Regions from separate parts of the Pseudarthrobacter sp. NCCP-2145 genome, predicted to be linked through region 1. Evidence: predicted binding sites of a transcription regulator. Region 1 holds the regulator's gene; the other holds the start of a gene.
The links. Region 1 encodes Rex, which represses fermentation and respiration genes when NADH is low (regulators of the CRP and FNR family bind a similar motif). Its sites were predicted from a motif close to CTTGTGAANNNNTTCACAAG; they were not measured.
Positions count from the first base shown of each region.

Region 2: a site for Rex is predicted at 1,376-1,395, ahead of NFU08_RS07315 (queuosine precursor transporter). Genes of this name have one in related genera too.

Region 1 covers NZ_BRCG01000027.1:47,400-51,804, forward strand. The annotation lists gene NFU08_RS18840 (hypothetical protein) at 1-249, shown strand, start outside; gene NFU08_RS18845 (hypothetical protein) at 359-1,162, shown strand; gene NFU08_RS18850 (redox-sensing transcriptional repressor Rex) at 1,225-1,929, opposite strand; gene NFU08_RS18855 (glutaredoxin family protein) at 2,048-2,302, opposite strand; gene NFU08_RS18860 (HAD family phosphatase) at 2,402-3,220, shown strand; gene NFU08_RS18865 (30S ribosomal protein bS22) at 3,345-3,443, opposite strand; gene NFU08_RS18870 (helix-turn-helix domain-containing protein) at 3,593-3,805, opposite strand; gene NFU08_RS18875 (3-deoxy-7-phosphoheptulonate synthase) at 3,949-4,405, opposite strand, start outside.
Region 2 covers NZ_BRCG01000006.1:159,181-163,585, reverse strand. The annotation lists gene NFU08_RS07325 (TIGR01777 family oxidoreductase) at 1-650, opposite strand, end outside; gene NFU08_RS07320 (TetR/AcrR family transcriptional regulator) at 678-1,334, opposite strand; gene NFU08_RS07315 (queuosine precursor transporter) at 1,518-2,261, shown strand; gene NFU08_RS07310 (dienelactone hydrolase family protein) at 2,258-3,013, opposite strand; gene tgt (tRNA guanosine(34) transglycosylase Tgt) at 3,061-4,405, opposite strand, start outside.

The sequences.
Region 1 (4,405 bases):
GCGGTCGGTGCGGCGCAGATCGTCCTGGCCCTTGCCATGAAGGACGGAAAGCGCTGGGCCCGCCTGGGCCTCACGGCCCTCACCGGCGCCACCCTGGTCCTGGCCGTGGCCAACGCCATGATGGGCGTGGGCCAGGGCGGCAACTGGGCAACGTTCCTCATCAGCCTGGCGGCAACGGTGCTGCTGTGGCTGCCCAATTCCCAGGCCTTCTTCGCCGCGGCCCGCTCCGGGAATACCTCTTCCGAATGACCCACAAGGCGGCTGCCCGGGGGTACGGTGGACGTAAGTGATGCTGGGGGTAGGGGACAGGACCGATCCCGGCGATTTACCTGGAACCCGACACGCAAAAGGACCGCCCATGAGCACTCCCCCCGTCCCGCCTCCCGTTCCGAACGAACCCGAGCCCGGCTCCGAGTCCGGCAGCCAGGGTCCGCGCTACGGCCAGAATGCACCCCAGTATGGCCAAAACCAGCCCCAGTACGGCCAGCAGTCCGGAACACCGCAGTATGGACAGAACGCCCCGCAGTACGGCCAGAACCCGCCCCAGTACGGCCAGTCGGGCGCACCCCAGTACGGGCAGAACGCCCCGCAGTACGGCCAGAACCCGCCGGCAGCCCCCGGCTACGGCCAGCAGCCGTACGGACAGTCCCCCTATGCGCAGTATCCGTCGGAGCAGCCCCAGCCGTCCGGCAGCACGGGTGTTCCCCAGATGGTCAACATCTCCTTCTGGCTGCTGATTGCCTCCGCCGCGATCTTTGTGATTTCGATGCTGACCGGCCTGACCACGCTGGATGATCCCATGTTCCGCGACGCCTTCGAAACCCAGATCGAGGGCAGCGGCGCCGGTGTCACCTACGAGGATATGAAGGGCGTCATCGCCGGAACCCTGGTGGTGTTCGCCATCATCGGCCTCGCCCTGTACCTGCTGGTGGCGTTCTTCGTCCGTAAGGGCAAGAACTGGGCGCGGATCCTGGGCACGGTCTTCGCGGCACTGTCCATCTTCGGCCTCTTCGGCCCGCCCAGCTTCGCAACCCTCGGCACCCTGCTGGGGATCGCGGCCATCGTGCTGCTCTACCTGCCGGCCTCGGCTCCGTATTTCCGGCGCCAGCAGCCGTTCGCCAACCCGTACGGCGGCAATATGGGGAACCCATACGGCCGGTAACTCCACGCACCACCCACCCTTCGGGCGTGGGCCCCGGAACCAGCAAGCACCGCTGACGGAGACTAGGCGGTCTGCCCCGGGGCCTGCGCCCGTTGTGCGTGATAGGCCAGGATCTGCAGCTCGGTTGCCATGTCCACCTTGCGGAGGTTAACGCCCTCCGGCACCTGGAGCATGATGGGGGCGAAACTCAGGACGCTGCGGACCCCGGCCGCCACCACGCGGTCGCAGATGCCCTGGGCCACGGAAGCGGGCAACGCAAGGACCACCATGTTGGCCCCGGTGCGGTGCAGCACGGTTTCCAGGTCCGCCACGTCGCTGACGCGCAGCCAGCCGACCTCGTTGCCCACCACCATCTGGTCCGCGTCAAAGATGGCCACGACGTCGAAACCCCGGGATTCGAAGCCGCCGTACCGTGCAAGGGCCTTGCCCAGATTGCCGGCACCGACGATGGCAACTTTCCAGTCGTGGGTGAGTCCCAGGGCAGCGGCGATGTGCCGGCTGAGGTACTGGACCTCGTAGCCCACACCGCGGGTGCCGTAGGAGCCCACGTGGGAGAGGTCCTTGCGGAGCGTAGCGGAGCTGACGCCGGAGGCCTCGGCAAGGGATTCGGAGGAGACCCGCTCCACGCCCTCGGCCAGGAGGGTATTGAGGGCACGCAGGTAGAGGGTCAGCCGGGCCACTGCAGCGGGCGGAATCTGTTTGGCTGCCGTGCCCGCAGCTCCCGGCAGGTCCGGGACAGCCTGGGGGGTTGAATCCAGCGAAGCCACCAGCCCCTCCCTCGCATCGCGTTGTGACTCCACTCTAGGGCCCAACCGGCAATGCCATCAAAGCAGGTGCCGCCGATGCAGGGGACACTGAAGACCTCTCCACCACGGTACTGCTCCCCTACTGTGCCAGGGCCCGCTGGAGCACGCGTGCCAGCCGGGCTTCGTCGATTTTCCAAAAATCGCGCTGCACGCCATCCACCAGCACCACCGGGATTTCTTCCGCGTAGCGCTCACGGAGTTCCGGCTGGTTGTCCACCAACTCCTCGCTCCACCCAAGTCCCAACGAGGCTGTAACCCTGCTGACGGCGTCGCGCGCGTCTTCGCAGAGGTGGCAGTCTGCCTTGGTGATCAGGACAACGCGGGGTGAGGCCATGCGTTAACCGTAGACCCGTTCCCCCGGGTCCGGCGACGCCGGGCAAGGGGGAACAAGGCTAAACGGGGATTGAACAGCGGATTGACTAGACTCGACTGCATGCCCGAGGAGAAGTACGTCGCCGTAGTCACCAAACCGGTTGCTGCGCCGCAACCGGGCGAGGCGGCGTTCTTCGATGTGGACAACACCCTGATGCGCGGTGCCAGCCTCTTCCACGTTGCCCGCAAGATGCACCAGCGCGGGGCGTTCACCATGGCCCAGGCGGCCGGGTTCGCGTGGAAGCAGTTCAAGTTCGTGGCCCGCGGCGAAAACATGGACGATGTCCACGCCGTCCGCGACTCCGCACTGACGCTGGCGGCCGGCATCACGGTTGATGACATCAAGGCGCTCGGCGAAGAGGTCTACGACGAGATGATCGCCTCCCGCATCTGGCCGGGCGCCAAAGCGCTGGCGGAGCAGCACCTGCGCGTGGGCCGCCGGGTGTGGCTGGTGACCGCCACCCCCATCGAAGTGGCCACGGTGATCTCTACCCGGCTGGGACTGACCGGGGCGCTGGGGACGGTGGGGGAAATTTCCGAGGGCATGTACACCGGCCGCCTGGTGGGTGACATCCTGCACGGCTCGGCCAAGGCTGTGGCCGTCCAGGCCATTGCGGACGCCGAGGAGCTGGACCTCAAGCGCTGCTGGGCGTACAGCGACTCCTATAACGACATTCCGCTGCTGACCCTTGTGGGCCATCCGGTGGCCATCAACCCGGATGCCCGCCTGCGCCGGCACGCCCGCGACAACAACTGGCCGGTCTACGATTTCCGGTCAGGCCGGCGCGCGGCCACGTTCGGCCTCAAAGCCGCGACGGCCGGCGGCGCCGTCTACGGGCTCTGGAAGGGATTTGCCCGCATCCGGGGCCCGCGCATCTAGGTCGCAGCAGATGTCCTTATGAGCCTTGTTAACGACATGTGCTGCTACCTGGTTGGGGACAGCACAAGAAAATGCCCGCCGCCTCGGAAGGCGACGGGCATTTCCTGCGCTGTTCGAAGTATCTCTACTTCTTGTTGCGGCGCTGGTGACGGGTCTTGCGAAGCAGCTTGCGGTGCTTCTTCTTGGCCATACGCTTGCGACGCTTCTTAATAACTGAACCCACGTAAGTTCCTTACAAACTAGATGCAGTACCTGTCTGATGGAAATTGTTCGTGGACAGAGCTACGAACTGAACAACTGACAGATTCTTACAATGACGTAAAACGTTCCTTAACAGGGTACCGCTTCCGGAAGGCGGCTACGGACAGCTGCTCAGGCTGTCTCGGAGTGGCCGTCCACCACAGCACCTTTGAGGTACTGCTCAACGGCCTGTTCCGGAACCCGGTAGGAGCGGCCGAAGCGCACTGCCGGCATTTCGCCGGAGTGCACCAGCCTGTACACGGTCATTTTGGAGACGCGCATGACCTGGGCTACTTCAGCCACGGTCAGGAACTTCGCGTTGGAGAAGTTCTGTTCTGCCGACATTTCCCTATTTTCCTTTGCTGACGGATGGACAACAGTGACCCCAGGTACGTGCCAATGCGGTGTTCCGATGCTGAGCCATCCACCAACCACCTATCTAGATACTCTAGATGTTCGTGTGGCAGAAGTGAAAGTAGTAAATCCCCCTATTTCGCCTCCCGGCGCTTGCGCGCGGATGCCGCCAGTTGGTCCAGGACGGAGACCGAAACGTCCCATTCCATGCAGGCATCGGTGACGCTCTGCCCGTACACGAGCTCAGCGCGTCCGGCCGCGTGCTCGGCAACATCCAGGTTCTGCGCACCGCCCACCAGGAAGCTTTCCAGCATGACGCCGGCAATCGCCTGGGCCGACGTGCCGCCGTCCTCGAGCTGCGCGCCGATCTCCAGCGCCACCTCGGCCTGCCGGTGGTGGCTCTTGCCGCTGTTGGCATGGCTGGCATCCACAATGAGCCGCGGGTTCAGCTGCTTGCCTGCCAGCTTGGCTGACGCCGCCCCGACGTCGGCGGCGGAGTAGTTGGGTCCCTTGCGTCCGCCGCGGAGGATGACATGGGTGTCCGGGTTCCCGGCAGTGGACACCAGCGCCGCCCGGCCGTCACCGTCAATG
Region 2 (4,405 bases), on a different contig from region 1:
TCCTTCCGGGCATGCACGAAGCGCACGCACCGGTAAAGGTCCTCCACATGGATCCAGCTGAACTTCTGCGTGCCGGGGCCCATCCGGCCGCCCAGGCCCAGCCGGGCAAGGGTGGCGAAGGGCCGCAGTGCTCCTCCTCCGGGGCCCAGGACGATCGAGATCCGCAACGGGATCTTACGCGTCCCCGGGGTAACGGCGGCTGCAAGTTCGGCTTCCCACGCGCGGGCAACGTCCACTGAAAATCCCGTGCCCGGTTCGCCGTCACGTTCGGTTTGCGGGCCATCCATGGCATGGCGGTAGATGGTGCCGGTGCTCGCATTGAGCCAGGTCGACGGCGGCTGCCGGCACAGTGCGACGGCACGGCCTAGTGCCGCTGTAGTGGAAACGCGGGACTCCCGTATGGCGGCCTTGTTCCGGGCGCTGTAGCGGCAGGAGACGGAGCGTCCGGCGAGGTTCACGAGGAGCTCCGCACCGTCCAGCACCCGGGCCAGGCGGGCGTCGTCGTCATCCCACGTGGCCGACGGCGACCCCTTGGCGCCTTTGCGGCCAATGGTGCGCACCGACCAGCCGTCCTTCTCGAACCGGGTCCGGAAATACCTGCCGATGAATCCGGAAGCTCCGGCCAGTACCACCGTTTTTATGCCGCTCATGGTCCCCCCACTGTGTTGTTTCGATCGTCAGCCACGGATGCTGCGGCTCAGGCTCAGGAAGTCGTCCAGGATCCTGCCCACACCGGGAACCCGGGCCAATGAGAGTCCCCGTGTGATCAGCGGGACGGCGCCGTCCACCAGGCGCCTGGTCCGCTGCTGCCCGTCGGAGGTGTCGTAGACCCAGAAGAGGGTGACGGCCATGTAGAAAAGCCACAGCAGTTCCGGAAGATCGGACCTGAGCTTTTTCGGTGCCGGCGGTTTCGCGGCCTCAACCGCCGTGCGGAAGATGTCCAGCGACGCTTCGCGCGCCGCCGTTGACCCGGCGGCGAAGGGATTGACCGGGGACGTCGGGCGGATGGCCGTGGCGATGAAGTCGCCGCCAAACCGGTGGTAGGGCGCCATGGCGTCCAGGCCCGTGTGAAGGGTGGCCCTGAGCCGGCTGGTGAGGTCGCCGGCGTCCTTGAGCGCTTCGGCCGCCCTGGCCGCATGCTCAGCCTGTACCTGCAGGTACAGCTCCTGCACCAGATCGTCCTTGGACGCGAAGTAGTAGTAGGCGTTGCCCACCGAGACGCCCGCCTCGGCTGCGATGGCCCGCATGGTGGTCTTGGCGAAGCCGATTTCCCGGAACATGCGCAGTGCGACGCCGGCCACCAGCTGTCGCGTCTGCTCGCTCTTTACGGTCATGGGCTTTTCTCGAATTGAACGTGTTCAAGAAAACTACCACAGATTTGAACGCGTTCAGATTGGGCCCATCACGCCGCCGCACGGCAGTCTCCCGCACAATGGGAGAATGGGGGGACAGTGCTAATACAGCCGGTGTTCCCGCTCCCCGGGCGCCGAGCGAACCACTACGAACGGACCTCCGCCATGACCCCAGCTTCAGGCCACCACACCATGCCCCAAAACCCTCCAGTTCCGGACCGCCCACGGTTCGCCTCGATCGGGTCCCCGTACTTCGGCATCATGCTGGCGATCATGGCGGTGGTGCTGATCCTGTCCAACATCGGGGCGTCCAAGGGAGTGGCCATCGGGCCGATCATCACCGACGGCGGCTTCTTCCTCTTCCCGCTGGCGTACATCCTTGGCGACGTCATCAGCGAGGTCTACGGCTTCAGGGTGGCACGCAAAGCCATCCTCACCACCTTCGGGCTGTCCGTCTTCGCATCACTCTGCTACTGGGCGATCATCGCCCTGCCCGGATTCGACGACGAGTTCGGAATGTCCAAGCAGGCAGCCCTGGAGGGCGCGCTCGGTCCCGTCCCGCAGATCGTGCTGGCGTCGCTGCTGGCGTTCCTGGCCGGGCAGACCATCAACTCCTGGATCATGGTGCGGATGAAGGCACGCTCCGGCGAGAAGTCCCTGTGGGCCCGCATCATGGGCTCCTCGGTGGCCGGCGAGTTCGTGGACACGCTGATCTTCTGCAGCATCGCCGCCTCGGTCATCGGAATAACCGACGCCGCGACCTTTGTGAACTACGTGGTGGTTGGCTTTGTGTACAAGACCCTGGTGGAGTTCATCCTGGTCCCCGTAACGTCGCTGGTGATCCGCTGGGTGAAGAAGCGCGAACCGAGCTACGGTGCCCCGGCGGCAGCGGTGACGAACGCAGCTTAGGCGCCGCCCTTGAGCGTCCCGTCGAGCAGGGCCCGCAGTTCCCGGAAGTGCCGTTCCGTGGCCTTCGCGTGGAAGGCAGAGGTGTCGGCCATCGAGTAGCCATGCGATGCGCCCTTGTAGACCTCGTTGGATGACGCAAGGCCGGCCGCGTCGAGGGCCTTACCCAGCCGGGCCACGGCGTCGGGGCCCATGCTCTGGTCGTGGTCGGCGTGGCCGAACACGAACCGTGCCGTTGCCCTGTCCAGCCCCAGATGCGGGCTGTCCGGCTCGTCTGTGGCAAGACCGCCGCCATGGAATCCGCCACAGGCTGCCACCACGTCCGGGTGGGCCGTGGCGGTGCGCACCGCCAGCCTGGCTCCCATGCAGTAGCCGAACGTGCCGATGGGGCCCGGCGCAACGCCGTCGAGTGTTCCAAGGGCCGCCACCCAGGCGTCAATGTCCGGCAGCGCCTTGTCCGTGGTGAGGCGTCCCACCCGGGGAAAGGCAGCCTTGCCGGCCGCCTGCCTGCCCTCCGGCGTGGTCATGTCACCGCGCGGTGCCAGCTCCGCGGCCGTCCCTTCGCGGTAGAAGACGTTCGGTGCCAGGACCACATAGCCCCAGTCGGCGACGCGCTGGGCCATGTCCTCTATGCGCGGGCGCAGGCCAAAGGCGTCCATGTACAGGATGACGCCGGGAAACGGGCCGCTGCCCGTGGACGGGCGGGCCACCAGGGCTTCGGCAGTGCCGTCGGCGGCGGGGATCTGGATCAGCATCGGGTCAGGATACCGGAACAGCTGGCGACGGCGGCCTTCCGGGCAGGTCAGGAGTAGTACTGCCCCAGGGTCTCCGCCTTGAAATCGAAGAAGGTCCCGTCCTCGATGGCGAGGCGGGCGTCGTCCACCATCTTCACCACGAACCGTTCGTTGTGGATGGAGATCAGCGTGGCGGAGAGCATCTCCTTTGCCTTGAAGAGGTGGTGGATGTAGGCCCGCGAGTAGTTGGTGCAGGCGTAGCAGTCGCACCCGTCCTGGAGCGGGCCGAAGTCGCGCTTGTACTTGGCGCCGGAGAGGTTGAAGCGTCCCTGCGGGGTGTAGAAGGCGGAATTGCGGGCCACCCGGGTGGGGGAGACGCAGTCGAAGGTGTCGGCGCCGTTCTCGATAGCCGTGAAGATGTCGTCCGGTTCCGAGATGCCCAGCAGGTGGCGCGGCTTGTCCTCGGGCAGTTCCTCGTTGCACCACCGGACAATGGTGCCCAGGTTCTCCTTCTCCAGTGCCCCGCCGATGCCGAACCCGTCGAACGGCATGGCGCCGAGGTCCCGGCACGCCTTGCGCCGCAGGTCCTCGTACTGCGCACCCTGGATCACGCCGAACAGGGCCTGGTACGGCTTGCCCGCCCGGGACGAGGTCAGCCGGAAGTGCTCCTCGATGCAGCGCAACGCCCACAGGCGGGTGCGTTCGAGGGATTCCTCCTGGTACCTGCGGGAGTTCTGCAGGGTGGTCAGCTCATCGAAGGCGAACATGATGTCCGCGCCGATCTGGTGCTGCACCTGCATGGAGATTTCGGGGGAGAACCGGTGCCTGTCGCCGTTGAGGTGGCTCTTGAACCACACGCCGTCGTCGTCAATGTGGGCCAGGCGTTCCTTTCCGGGGGCGACGGCGTCATCCGGCCCGGACGCATCCACGGCTTTCATGTCGATGACCTTCTTGAACCCCGAGCCCAGGCTCATCACCTGGAATCCGCCAGAGTCCGTGAACGTGGGCCCGGACCAGTTCATGAATGCGCCAAGGCCGCCCGCCTCGTCGAGAATGTCCGCGCCGGGCTGCAGGTACAGGTGGTAGGCGTTGGCCAGCACGGCCTGCGCGCCCAGGTCCGCCACGGCTTCGGGCAGCACCGCCTTGACGGTGGCTTTGGTTCCGACGGCGATGAACGCGGGCGTCTGGATTTCACCGTGCGGCGTGGAGATGGTCCCGGTCCGTCCCAGGAACCGGCCGCCGTTGGAAGCCACCTGGGCAGCGGTCGGCGGGCAGTTCTCGCTGAGCCGGGTGCCCACCCGGAAGGAGAATTCCGACTGCCGGTCCGCCGCGGCGCCGGCCGCAGTCCACGGCGCCGTTCCAGTAAGGGCCGTTTCAGCCGCGGCGGCAGGGAAAGGAGCTGGGGCAGGGTTG